3 regions of the Oceanisphaera ostreae genome follow, and region 1 is predicted to be linked to each of the others. Evidence: predicted binding sites of a transcription regulator. Region 1 holds the regulator's gene; each other region holds the start of a gene.
What was found. The regulator LexA, encoded in region 1, represses DNA repair genes until DNA is damaged. The targets are predictions, from matches to a motif close to ANCTGTNTNNNNANACAGNT.
Positions count from the first base shown of each region.

Region 2: recN (DNA repair protein RecN) is a predicted target of LexA. The motif match lies at 2,154-2,173, and genes of this name have one in related genera.
Region 3: ruvA (Holliday junction branch migration protein RuvA) is a predicted target of LexA. The motif match lies at 1,527-1,546, and genes of this name have one in related genera.

Region 1 is NZ_JBHTJS010000028.1:19,039-23,488, forward strand. It holds gene ctaD (cytochrome c oxidase subunit I) at 1-389, opposite strand, end outside; gene coxB (cytochrome c oxidase subunit II) at 399-1,520, opposite strand; gene lexA (transcriptional repressor LexA) at 1,852-2,466, opposite strand; gene plsB (glycerol-3-phosphate 1-O-acyltransferase PlsB) at 2,615-4,450, shown strand, end outside.
Region 2 is NZ_JBHTJS010000025.1:84,259-88,708, forward strand. It holds gene udp (uridine phosphorylase) at 1-86, shown strand, start outside; gene recN (DNA repair protein RecN) at 461-2,131, opposite strand; gene nadK (NAD(+) kinase) at 2,440-3,324, opposite strand; gene grpE (nucleotide exchange factor GrpE) at 3,518-4,126, shown strand; gene dnaK (molecular chaperone DnaK) at 4,310-4,450, shown strand, end outside.
Region 3 is NZ_JBHTJS010000056.1:6,893-11,342, forward strand. It holds gene ruvB (Holliday junction branch migration DNA helicase RuvB) at 1-873, opposite strand, end outside; gene ruvA (Holliday junction branch migration protein RuvA) at 874-1,482, opposite strand; gene ruvC (crossover junction endodeoxyribonuclease RuvC) at 1,761-2,282, opposite strand; gene ACFQ1C_RS13610 (YebC/PmpR family DNA-binding transcriptional regulator) at 2,427-3,167, opposite strand; gene nudB (dihydroneopterin triphosphate diphosphatase) at 3,154-3,612, opposite strand; gene aspS (aspartate--tRNA ligase) at 3,616-4,450, opposite strand, start outside.

The DNA of each region.
Region 1 (4,450 bases):
AAGGGCAGTATCCAGAAGCTCCAGTTATTCATCCGTGGTAACGCCATGTCTGGCGCGCCAATCATTAATGGAATCATCCAGTTAGCCAGCCCCACAAAGGACGGCATAACGGCACCAAAAATCATGATCAAGCCATGCATGGTGGTCATTTGATTAAAAAAATTGGGTTCAACTAACTGCAATCCAGGCTGAAATAATTCGGCGCGGATCAGCATGGCCATAAAACCGCCTACAAAAAACATACACAAGCTGAACAATAAATACATCGTACCGATATCTTTATGATTGGTAGTAAACAGCCAGCGTTTAATGCCCTTGGCCGGGCCATGATGCACCTCGTTAACGTTCAGGTGCTCATCGGCGGTATTGGTTTTATTTAACGGTGCCATCCCTGCCCCCTATTGTCCTTGTCTGGCCTGCTCAATATCGCTGGGTTGTATTACATCTTTAGTATCATTGCCCCAGGCGTTACGCTCATAGGTAATCACTGCCGCCAGCTCTTGAACTGACAACTGCTTGTTAAAGCTTTGCATGGCGGTGCCGGTTTTTCCGTACAGCACGATATTCAGATGGGCCGCCTTATCTTTGAGGATCAACTCATTACCTTTAAGAGCCGGAAAAGCACCGGATATACCTTCGCCATTTGCTTGGTGACACGCGGCGCAAGTACGCTGATAGACCTGTTCGCCTTGCTGCATCAGCTCATCCATCGACATTTCCATTGCCAGCAGTTTTTGCTCATCGGCTTTATCTTGGGCTTGTTTTTCCTGCGCACTCGCCAGCCATCCATCAAACTCATCGCCGGTTCGAGCATCCACTACTATCGGCATAAAGGCATGATCTTTACCGCACAGCTCGGCACACTGGCCGCGATAAATACCGGGGTCGTTGATACGGGTCCAAGATTCGTTAATAAAGCCAGGCACCGCATCTTTTTTCACCGCAAACGCCGGCACCCACCAAGAGTGAATGACGTCATCCGAGGTTATAAGAAAACGAACTTTTCGGTCGGTAGGTAATACCAAAGGGTAATCAACTTCAAGTAAGTAGTTTTCTCCCTTAGCCACCTGCCCTGTAATTTGCTCTGGCAAGGTGCCAATGCGGCTATAAAACTCCACTCCTTGATCAAAATAACGGTAGTGCCACTTCCATTGCGAGCCGGTGATTTGCACCGTGAGATCCGATTCGCTGGCATCTTCCATCGCAACCAAAGTACGGGTGGCAGGAATCGCCATGGCAATCAAAATGATAAAGGGAATAATGGTCCAAATAATTTCGACCTTAGTGCTTTCGTGAAACTGAGCAGCTTGGGCACCTTTAGATTTGCGATGGTGAATAATGGCCCAAAACATAACGCCGAACACCACCACTCCAATCACGGCGCAGATGATGAGAATGATCATATGCAGCCCATATACCTCTTGGCTGATATCAGTGACCCCTTCAGTCATATTGAAGCGTGTTTGCGCTCGCATTGGCAGGGATATCAGCAAGAATAACAGCAGAAAAATTAGCTTCACCACGCACCCCCAGTTTCATCCTGAATTTTGGTGTACTTATCGTGTAAAACCGAGTGGCCAGACTCATTCCTCACCGACCCAACACTCACAACAAGTAAAGCATCAAAAGCGAAAAAAGAAAGCAGACAGAAGAAAATCACGTAAAGATTGAGTGAGGAGTTAAAACTAAATCGCGGGGACTGATGTCTTGTAGAGTTGAATTATTTTAGGTGGGAGTATTAGACCAAAAACGGCAGCATGACCTAAAAAGGTCACTGAACGAGGCATAAGCAGGCAAAATATAGGACATTGGGGCCGCATGGCAGCCCCAATTTAAACGGCGGTAAAAAGCTTAGAAGTCGGCGTTGCGGATAACGCCTACCGCCAGCCCTTCGATAATTAGCTCTTGGCTGCGCAGGTCGATTTCGATAGGTGACAACTCGTCATTTTCGGGAAGCAAGCTCACCTTGCTGCCTTTACGCTGAAAACGCTTTACCGTTACTTCGTCGTCTAACCGTGCCACCACTACTTGGCCATTACGAACTTCCTGGGTTTTGTGCACCGCCAGCAGATCACCGTCCATAATGCCGATATTCTTCATACTCATCCCCTTTACTCGCAGCAAAAAGTCGGCGGCAGGATGAAACAGCGCAGGGTCTAACTGATAATGGCTCTCTATGTGCTGCTGGGCCAGAATGGGCTCGCCGGCCGCCACCCGACCAATCAGCGGTAAGCCCGCATCTTCTTGCTCCTCTTCTTCAACTAACCGAATGCCCCGAGACGTACCCGGCATCATGGTGATCACACCTTTTCTGGCCAAGGCCTTAAGGTGTTCTTCGGCGGCGTTGGCCGATTTAAAGCCTAATGTACGGGCAATTTCGGCACGGGTGGGTGGCATGCCGGTTTGTTGGATATGTTCTTTAACTATATCCAGTACCTGAGACTGACGCGGAGTAAGGGCTTTCATAGTACACCTGTTTTTTTATACAGCTTACTGTCAGTATATCCAGTAAACTCAACAGAGCAAGTACAAAATCCTGCTGCAGTAGCGTCAAGACATCGGAGGTCTGATCTGATAATCTTGCCCACCGCATAAATATTGGGGTTGCTGTTGTATGATGTTCGGTTCTTCTTGGGCTCGCCGCTTGTTTCGTCCGTTAATTGCCACCTTGGTAAACCATAAAAGTCTGCCCGCCGATCCGGTGGCCGAATTGGCCATCAATCTTGAGCAGCCGATTGTTTACATCTTAAAAACGGCGTCTATTTCAGACTTACTCACACTAGAGCTTTGCTGCGAAAAATTAGGCCTGCCGAGCCCTTTTGCGCCTTTAACGATTGAAGCGCACATCCAGCCCCGGGTGATCTGCTTAGATAAACCCGCCAGCTTAGGTCGTCGCGCTCGCGGCGCAACCCCTTACTTGGCTGAATTCAATCAACTGTTAGCGGCACAAGAGCGGCACCCGGCTCCCATTCAGCTAGTTCCGGTGAGTCTATTCTGGGGCCGAGCACCGGGCCGCGAAGGTGACCGTGCGTCTTCGCTGAGCATAGTACGCAGTCGTTCCCCTAGCGCCTTGCGCAAGGCGCTAATCGTGCTGCTAAAGGGCAGAGAAAATCGGGTACGTTTTAGTGCGCCGTTGTTGTTGACCCAACTTCAAGAGCGCTCGGCTGCCGACCCTAATCTAGCTCATAAGCTAGCCCGCATTACTCGTCTTCATTTTAGCCGCCAACGGCTGGCCGCCACCGGGCCAAAACTGCCAAACAGAGAGCTGCTGCTAACACAATTATTGCAAACCGACGGCATAGTGCAGGCCATACAAGAGCATAGCCAGCAGCAATCACAAGATATCGCAGCGTCGCGTCGTCAGGCTCAGGCCTATATGAATGAAATTGCTTCTAACTTTTCCTATCCGCTGATCCGCTTTGGCGACCGATTACTCGGTTGGCTTTGGCACAAACTCTATCGCGGCCTGTCGGTAACCGGCGCCGAGCGAGTACGGCAATTGGCTCAAGAAGGCCATGAGCTAGTCTATTTGCCCTGTCATCGCAGCCACATGGACTATTTACTGCTGTCTTATGTGATTTATCACCAAGGCATGGTGCCGCCCCATATTGCGGCCGGCATCAACTTGGACTTCTTTCCTGCCGGCCCCTTATTTCGTCGTGGCGGGGCCTTCTTTATTCGTCGTACCTTTAAAGACAACAGACTTTACGCCACCGTGTTTCGGGAGTATCTCAATTTATTATTTCGCCGTGGCTATGCGGTGGAATACTTCGCCGAGGGCGGCCGCTCGCGCTCCGGTCGTTTGCTCCCTGCCAAGCCCGGTATGCTGTCGATGACCCTCGAAGCCGCCATGCAAAACAATGATCGTCCCATCACTTTAATCCCAGTGTATCTAGGCTATGAACATGTCATGGAAGTGGCCAGTTATCATAAAGAGTTACAAGGTGGCAGTAAGCAAAAAGAAAGTGTTTGGCAACTGCTGGGCATCATTCGCAAGCTACGTAACTTTGGCCGTGGCTTCGTCAACTTTGGTGAGCCATTGCCATTAGCCGAATGGCTAAATACAGAGGCAGCACCACACAGCACCACTCGCGAGCTAGTCACTCCGCTGGCCCGCGAGGTAATGACCCGCATTAATTCCGCCGCCGCCGTAAATGGCCTCACGCTAAGTGCCACCGCACTGCTTACTTCAGATCGCCACGCCCTCACTCGCCAGCAGCTGCAACAACAAATGCAGATCTATCTGGATTATCTGCGCCTTTGCCCTTACAGCGAACACGTGGTTATTCCTGAACAACAAAGCGAACAATTACTGGCTCAAGCATTAGAACTAGGAAAATTTGAGCAAGAAACTAATACCTTGGGGGAGATCATCTATCTTGATCGCCACCAATCGGTACTGTTGAGCTATTATCGCAACAATATACTGCATCTATTTGCCCTGCCGGCA
Region 2 (4,450 bases), on a different contig from region 1:
AAGAAATCCCTAACGAAACCACGATGCAAAACACCGAGCAGCAAGCCATTGAGATCGTCATCGGCGCCGCCCGCCGACTGGTGTAAGCTAATACCGTCCATCTCTTTGCAATCACTTTTTTTGGTATTAATGCGATAAGTCAGGAAGGGCACCACTCCTCCGACTCGCCGTAAACCCCTCCCTGGGGGCTCAGCCGCGCCATCCTTGGCGCAGATGGTCGGCTGAGCAGATACCCTCTGCCCTCCTATAAGCTGTAGAGTTGCCTGTGAATGCCGTCAGCCGACAATTTCGATGCCTAAAGAAGAAGCCGCTGGGATAGCCTCAGCCGACCATCACATGACAGGGATGTCATGTGTTTGAGCGTCACAGGGAGGTGCTTGCAGCGTGTCGGAGGAGGCTACCCAGTTGCGTCTGAGTGCTGAGATTATTTGTGACAGTAGAGACACGCTAACCGCTTTATTTACGCTTCACTCACCAATAACTCTCGGGCGTTGGCTAGGGTGTTCTCGGTAATTTTATTGCCACCGAGTAATCGCGCTAGTTCGTTTAGGCGGCTATCGTTATCCAACTCTTGCATACGGGTTTGGGTCACATTATCGGCACTGTCTTTGCTGACAAAGTAATGCTGATGACCATTGCCTGCCACTTGGGGCAGGTGAGTGATCACCAACACTTGTGTAGAGTCACCTAACTGGCGTAATAACTTGCCGACGACTGCTGCGGTTGGGCCACTGACACCGACATCTACTTCATCAAAAATAAGAGTGGGGGTTTCAACTTTTTGCGCGGTAATAACTTGAATAGCCAAGCTAATACGTGACAGCTCGCCACCGGATGCCACTTTCGCCATTGGGCTCATGGGTTGGCCTGGGTTCGTGCTAACCAAAAACTCAACCTTATCTATTCCCAAGGGAGAATAACCGGCAGTTTTATCGGCGGTGACTGTCATTTCAAAGCGCCCATGCTCCATGCTGAGTTGATGAAGGCTGGCGGTAATTTGTTTATTCAGTGACAGTGCATAACGCTGCCTGCTTTGGCTCAATCGTTCGGCGGCTAATAAAAACTGCTCTTTTGCGTATTCTACTTCTTCGGCTAGCTCTTGCAGACGACTGTCATTGTGATCCATTGCTGCGAGTTGGGTGGCAATGCTTTGATGAAAGCGATGCAACTCACCAGGAAGTACATGGTGCTTGCGTGCCAGCTCCATCACCTTTGCCATACGCGATTCCACCTCGTGCAGGCGTTCGGGATCAAGCTCTAACCGGTCTAAGTAGCGGCTTAATTCACCATGGCCTTCTTCAAGCTGTATTTGGCTGCTTTCGAGCATCTCTTGTATGGCTGATAAGCGAGCGTCCATTTGGCAGAGTTCGGTGACGAGTTTCAAGCCGTGGCGTAATTGTTGTAACGCATTGTTTTCTTCACTATCGGCTAGCACATTCAGTGCCAGCTGGCAGTCGTTAAGCAATTCGGCCCCGTTTGCCAGTCGAGTGTGCTCGGCCTCTAAGGTAGGAAATTCCTCCGCATCGAGTGCCAGCTCATCCAGCTCAGCCACTTGATACTCCAGCAGTTGGCGCTGTGCTTGCCATTGAACTTGATCGTTTTGCAGCTGTTGGCGCTCGTTGGTCAGTTGACGCCATTGCTGGTAGTACTTACTCGATTTTTGTATTAACTGGTGATGCCCGGCGTAGGCATCCAGCAAACCTCGCTGGTAGTCGGTTTTTTGCAACGCCTGATGGGCATGCTGACCATGAATATTGATCAGTAATGCCCCCAGAGCTTTTAGCTGAGCCAGTGGTACCGGTGTGCCATTTATGTAACCACGAGAGCGACCTTCGCGGTTTAAGGTGCGGCGCAGAATGCATTCATCTTGCTCGTCCAGCTCTTGTTCACTGAGCCATGCCTTTACTTTAGGTAGCTTGTCGATGCGAAAGCGTGCGCTAATATCGGCTTTATCGGCACCGGGCCTAACGGTGTCGGTATCTGCCCGCTCGCCCAGGGCGAGGGCTAACGCGTCGATGGCGATTGACTTGCCTGCTCCCGTTTCGCCGGTGATGCTGGTCATGCCGGCACGTAAGTCCAACTCAAGAAAAGAGACGATGGCAAAATTACTGATGGTGAGCTGAAGTAACATGATAGAACCTCTGCACAAGGGTTACTGTGTATAAATACAGTATACTGTTGTTTTGTACAGTGGCAAGGCAGTTTTGAATTTTGAGTGTTAAGTTTTTAGTAAAAAGAGAAGGTTAAAATATTTTGCCATGGAAGAGCACGCTTCTTTATTTATGAGAAGCACAGAAAAATTAAGATGAGAAAGGCGGCAAGAACGAAGAGGTTTTATTAGTAAAAGCAAACCGTCGATTGAAGAGTAAAGGGGACAACATGGCCAAAGCAGCTTCGGTATTTCTCTGCTTTTGGCCATGATTTTTTCAACAATCGACACTAAAAAAGCTTACTGCCCCAGCCTAGTTTACTGCGCAGTACTTCAAAATAATTGTGGCCACGTGGGTGAAGTAGCTTGAGTTTATGGGGACTCTTGTTGATATGAATTTCATCGCCCGGTTGCACTGCCAGCGATACGTGGCCGTCGCAACTTACTAGCATTTGCCCGGTTCTATTGTTAGGAGACAGCACCAGCTTTACGTGAGAGTCGGCGTCGATAACAATGGGCCGACAACTTAAAGTGTGCGGAAACATCGGCACTAACGTAATAGCATTAAGGTTAGGGGTCACAATGGGGCCACCGGCAGATAAAGAGTAGGCGGTAGAGCCCGTAGGGGTGGCCACAATCATGCCATCGGCGCGCTGGCTGTACATAAAATGACCATTAATGTACACCTCAAACTCAATCATATGGGCGATTTTACCCGGGTGTAATACGGCCTCGTTCATGGCGGTATTACTGGCCTTTAGCTGGCCGTGTCTGTGTACTTGGGCTTCGAGTAAAAAGCGATTTTCGGCTTGATAATCACCGGCTAGTAGGCGGTCAAGGGGCTGCTCAAAGCTGTCGGGTGACAAGTCGGTTAAAAAGCCGAGGTTGCCTCGGTTAACGCCCACCACCGCCACATCAAATCTAGCTAGAACACGTGCGGCACCCAACATATTACCGTCGCCGCCGACCACGATGGCCAAATCGGCGCGTTCCCCTAGCTCAACCATTTCTAATAGCTCAACATCGTCAAGCCTTAGCTGCTCGCCTACTCGTCGCTCTATAACAACGTTAATCCCCAAACCAATAAGGTGCTTATACAAGGCAACCAGAGTTTGGTTGGCTCCCTCATGATCGGGTTTGCCGATAAGGGCTATGGTATTAAATTCGGTATCCATCGATATATAGACCTAGCTGAAGGGTAAGGTAGGCAGGTCGGCCAGTACTTTCTTAGCCGTGTTATGCCTCATTCTAATTAACACTGTGTCTGAGAGCGAGCGAGTGATCAAGAATTGCCAACATATTCTCTTGAATTTTGATCTCGCCTCCCCCATATAGGCTGCAGGCAAGAATTTATATATGGGAGATCACATGAGCGATAAACAACATCAGGTTGATACAGAGCAGGCTGCTGAGCAAGAGCCGCTGACCGTAGATACAAATGCTGAGGCATCGGAAGAGGCAGAGCAGTCCTTGCCGGATGCAGCTTATGTAGCCGAACTGGAGCAACAACTAGCGGATGCGACCAGCAGCGCCCAGACGGAAAAAGATAATGCATTGCGCGCGTTGGCTGAAATGGAAAACTTGCGCCGCCGTGCTGCACAAGATGTAGAAAAGGCACGAAAGTTTGCATTGGAAAAGTTTGCCAACGAGTTATTACCCGTTATCGACAGCTTAGAACGCGCCCTTGAGCACACAGATAAAGAAAGCGATGCCTTTAAAGCGGTGTATGAAGGGGTGGAGCTGACGCTGCAGTCTCTGTTAAGCACGGTAGAAAAATTTGGCGTATTGCAGATAGACCCTACTGGCACGCCATTTGACCCGAATAAGCATCAGGCCATGAGCATGGTAGAAAGCAACGACGTTGCGCCTAACTCAGTCGTGGCAGTCATGATGAAAGGATATGAGCTTAATGGCCGCGTACTGCGCCCCGCCATGGTCATGGTGGCCAAAGGGCCGGCCATCGATACCCAAGCTTAAGGTACTCAAGCCTAATATAAGTAGGCTTAAAGCACTCCAGTCGCAAACCGCAGACGTAAAATGGCGGTTTTCATTAAAAAGTGTGAGCTATGCCTTGAAAGTCATCATCGGCAGCCGCATATATAGATTAAAGCAAAATACATAATGCTTACTATTTAATTCAAGATATTTAGAGAGGATTTCATGGGTAGAATCATCGGCATCGATTTAGGTACCACCAACTCTTGCGTCGCTATTTTAGACGGAGATAATCCACGAGTAATAGAAAACGCCGAGGGTACTCGTACTACTCCCTCCATCATCGCCTATGCCGATGATGGCGAA
Region 3 (4,450 bases), on a different contig from region 1:
ACCAATAGCAGCCGCTAAGTTATCCAGTCCCACAGGGCCGCCCATAAACTTGTCTAACAGCGCCATCAGTAACTTGCGGTCCATGTAGTCGAACCCTTGCTTATCTACATCCAGCATATCCAGCGCTCGGCCGGCAATATCAGCATTAATATCGCCAGTACCTTTTACCTCGGCAAAGTCGCGCACACGGCGCAATAAGCGGTTGGCAATACGCGGTGTACCGCGAGCTCGACGCGCCATTTCATAAGCGCCTTCATCATCAATCACTAGGCCTAACTTATCGGCACTGCGGCTAACAATATGCGCTAAGTCAGCCACCTGATAAAACTCGAGCCGTTGCACTATGCCAAAACGGTCCCGCAACGGTGAAGTGAGCGATCCCGCTCGGGTGGTAGCACCCACCAAGGTAAAGGGCGGTAATTCCAGCTTAATAGAACGTGCGGCCGGGCCTTCACCAATCATAATATCCAGCTGATAGTCTTCCATCGCCGGATATAAAATTTCTTCGACTACCGGGCTTAAACGATGTATTTCATCAATAAACAGCACATCGCCTGCTTCTAGGTTAGTGAGCATGGCGGCCAAGTCACCGGCTTTTTCTAACACCGGGCCCGAGGTGGTTTTAATGCTCACGCCCATTTCATTGGCCACTATGTTGGCCAAAGTCGTTTTACCCAAGCCCGGAGGCCCGAAAATCAGCAGATGATCGAGCGCTTCTTCACGACGACGCGCGGCTTCAATAAAAATTTCCATTTGGCTGCGCACATGATCCTGGCCGCGATAATCCGCCAAGGTCTTGGGACGAATGGCGCGATCAATCACTTCCTCTTCCTGCAAGGGAGCAGGATCAATAAAGCGGTCTGCTTCTATCATCTAAGACACCATGCTGCGCAAGGCTTCGCGGATCAGCTGTTCTACATCTAACCCGGGCTTTGCCACTTTAGTCACCATTTGTTCGGCCTGATTCGCTTTATAGCCCAAGGCTTGCAAGGCGGCGACAGCCTCGCTTTTAGCGCCGTCAATTTGGCCTGCTTGGGTCGTGGTATCCGGTGCTGGGTTAAAGAGGTCGAAACCGCCAAAGTTTTTCAGGCGATCACGCATTTCTATAATCAAGCGCTCGGCTGTTTTTTTACCAACACCAGGCAGCTTAATCAAGGCGTTAATATCACCCTGATCAATATGATAAATAAACTGATCTGCCGTCATGCCCGACATGATACCCAGCGCCAGCTTGGGGCCCACGCCATTGGTTTTAATTAACTCACGAAACAGCGCGCGTTCGGTTTTGGTATTAAAGCCAAATAATAGCTGAGCGTCTTCACGCACCACAAAGTGCGTTAGCACCGTGGCCATCTCACCCACATTGGGTAATTCATAAAAACAGCTCATGGGCATGGTTACTTCGTACCCCACACCGCCTATATCCAGTAAAATTTCAGGGGCCTGCTTTTCGCTGACAATCCCTTTTAACCGACCAATCACGGCAAGTCTCCTAACCCAAGGTGCAATGCCTCAGAATAATAAATAACTGGATAAATATCCAGTAAACAAAGCTGAAAGCTTTAAGCGGTAAGCTGGAAGTTAAAGATAAACACCGTCTTTTGTAGTCCAACGCTTCAGCTGTTGGTCCTGTGGAGCAGGATGACTTTAAAATCCCGCCGAGACGGGAGTGCCAGCTAAAGCGTCACCCTACAAAAACCACCGTCCTTGTTGGCCCTGGTTTTTTCTGACAGCTGAAAGCTTACCGCTAACGGCTTTGTTTACCGCATTCGCCCACGTACTGTGCCTTTTACTTGGCCGGCCATGCTGATCAGGCTTTGGTAAGTGTGGCCGTGGCACAAGGCGACGGCGAGGCCATCGGCGGCGTCTTCTTGGGGGGTGCCGGGCAGGCTTAATAGTCTAACAACCATGTGTTGCACTTGCGCCTTATCAGCACCGCCCTGCCCCACTACCGCTTGTTTAATTTGCCGTGCCGAATACTCGGCAACTTCTAACCCCGCATTGGCGGCGGCAACAATAGCCGCACCTCGGGCTTGGCCAAGCTTAAGTGCCGAGTCGGGGTTTTTCGCCATAAATACTTGCTCTATGGCAAATAAATCTGGCTGAAACTGTAGAATAATTTCGCTTACACCGTCGTAAATTTTTTTTAGTCGCGGTGCCAGCGCGGTGTCGGTCATGCGAATGCAGCCCGAGCCAAGGTAGGTCATTTTATTACCGGTTTGGCGAACCACGCCATAACCGGTAATGCGAGAGCCTGGGTCGATACCCAATATAATGGCCATAACTGACAGCGGTAAGCTTTAAGCCGTCAGCTAGAAGCTAAAAGCTAAAAGCTAGAAGTGAAGAGCTAAAAGCTAGAGGTTTTCCAGCTTCAGACTTCAGGCTTCCAGCTTCCAGCTTCCCGCTTAAGGCTTCCGGCTTAGTGCTTACAGCAGGGCCGCCAATTCGTCGGAGATATCGGCGTTGTGATACACCTCTTGCACGTCGTCAGCATCTTCTAGCATGTCGATCAGACGCATAAACTTAGGCGCCGTGTCTTCATCCAGCTCGGCACTGGTAGTCGGGATCATCGTCACTTCCGCATTAACCGCTTCCAGACCTGCGCCATCCAGTGCGTCTTTAACTTGGCCAAACTCTTCCCACTGGGTATAAACATCAATCGAGCCGTCGTCATGTACTTCTACGTCATCGGCACCGGCTTCTAATGCCGCTTCCATCAGGGTTTCTTCATCTAGATCCTGATAGCTAATGACGCCTTTTTTCTCAAACAAATACGCCACCGAGCCGTCGGTGCCCAAGTTGCCACCACTTTTAGAAAAGGCATGGCGCACTTCTGCCACCGTACGGTTACGGTTATCGGTCATGCACTCCACCATAACGGCAGTGCCACCGGGGCCGTAGCCTTCATAAATCACGGTTTCTAATACCACGCCATCTAACTCACCGGCACCGCGTTTTACCGCGCGGTCTACGGTGTCGCGGGTCATGTTATTCGACAATGCTTTATCCACGGCCGCACGTAAGCGTGCGTTAGTGCCCACATCCGACCCGCCTTCACGGGCCGCAGTAGTTAGCTCTCGAATAAGCTTGGTGAAGATTTTACCGCGTTGAGCATCTTTCGCCGCCTTGCGGTGCTTGATATTGGACCATTTACTATGACCTGCCATCAGTATCATCTCCCTTAGTATTGTTAATCAGCCTGTCGATGGCTAACTTGTTGGTCCAAGAGCTGGCTCGTTCACGAGCTTGCTCCAATGGTAGCCAACACTGCGCTTGGTGCTCAGTTAACTCCACCAATTGTGGGCTCGACAGACGTAAATAAAATTCATATTCCCAATTATGGGTAACCCCAGGGCGGTAACGATGCCGCCAACGAGGGTAAATTTCAAAGCGCACCCGGCGTCCAGTTTCAATTAATTCGACGCCAGCACCCAGTTGCAAGCCGGTTTCTTCCGCCAACTCGCGCACGGCAGCTTGATATCGGGTTTCGCCCAGCTCCAAACTCCCCGTCACCGATTGCCAAAAGTCTGAATTATCTAACCGTTGTAACAGCAAAACCTGATCATCCGTATGGATCAGGATTAATACTGATTCTGGGTGCTTAAAGGCCATAACTTAGCTATCTGCCTTGTCGTTTTTTTGAGACTTGTCCGCTTTAGGCGGCAACTCGGTGCGAATAGCCAACTCAAGCAATGAGTCAGGATTCGCAAGGCTTGGCGCATCGGTCAGCAAACAAGACGCGGTCGTGGTTTTCGGGAAGGCAATCACATCACGAATATTGTCGGTACCGGTCAGCAGCATTACTAATCGGTCTAGGCCAAAGGCCAAACCAGCGTGAGGTGGCGTGCCGTATTTTAGCGCTTCAAGCAAGAAGCCAAATTTCTCTTGTTGCTCTTCGGCATTAATGCCCAACAGACGGAACACAGCTTGCTGCATTTCACTGTTATGAATACGCACCGAGCCACCGCCCACTTCGTAGCCGTTAATAACCATATCATAGGCATTAGCCAACGCGGTTAATGGTGCGGCTTCAAGCTCGCTCACATCTAAGTCTTTGGCCGCAGTAAACGGATGATGCATGGCATATAAACGGTCTTCTTCTTCCTCAAACATCGGGAAGTCAACCACCCACAGCGGCTTCCAGCTGTCTTCAAACAAGTCTAAATCTTTACCCAGTTTCAAGCGCAGCGCACCAATGGCATCGCTCACTACTTTGGCCGAGTCGGCACCAAAGAAGATGGCATCGCCGTCAGTCGCACCGGTGCGCGCCAGCAGCTCGGTCACTATCTCTTCATTCAAGAACTTAGCGATTGGCGATTGTACGCCTTCTAATCCTTTGGCAGCTTCGTTCACTTTCAACCAGGCCAGGCCTTTGGCGCCGTAAATGCCCACAAACTTGCCGTATTCGTCAATTTGCTTACGTGACAGTGCCGCACCACCGGGAACTTTA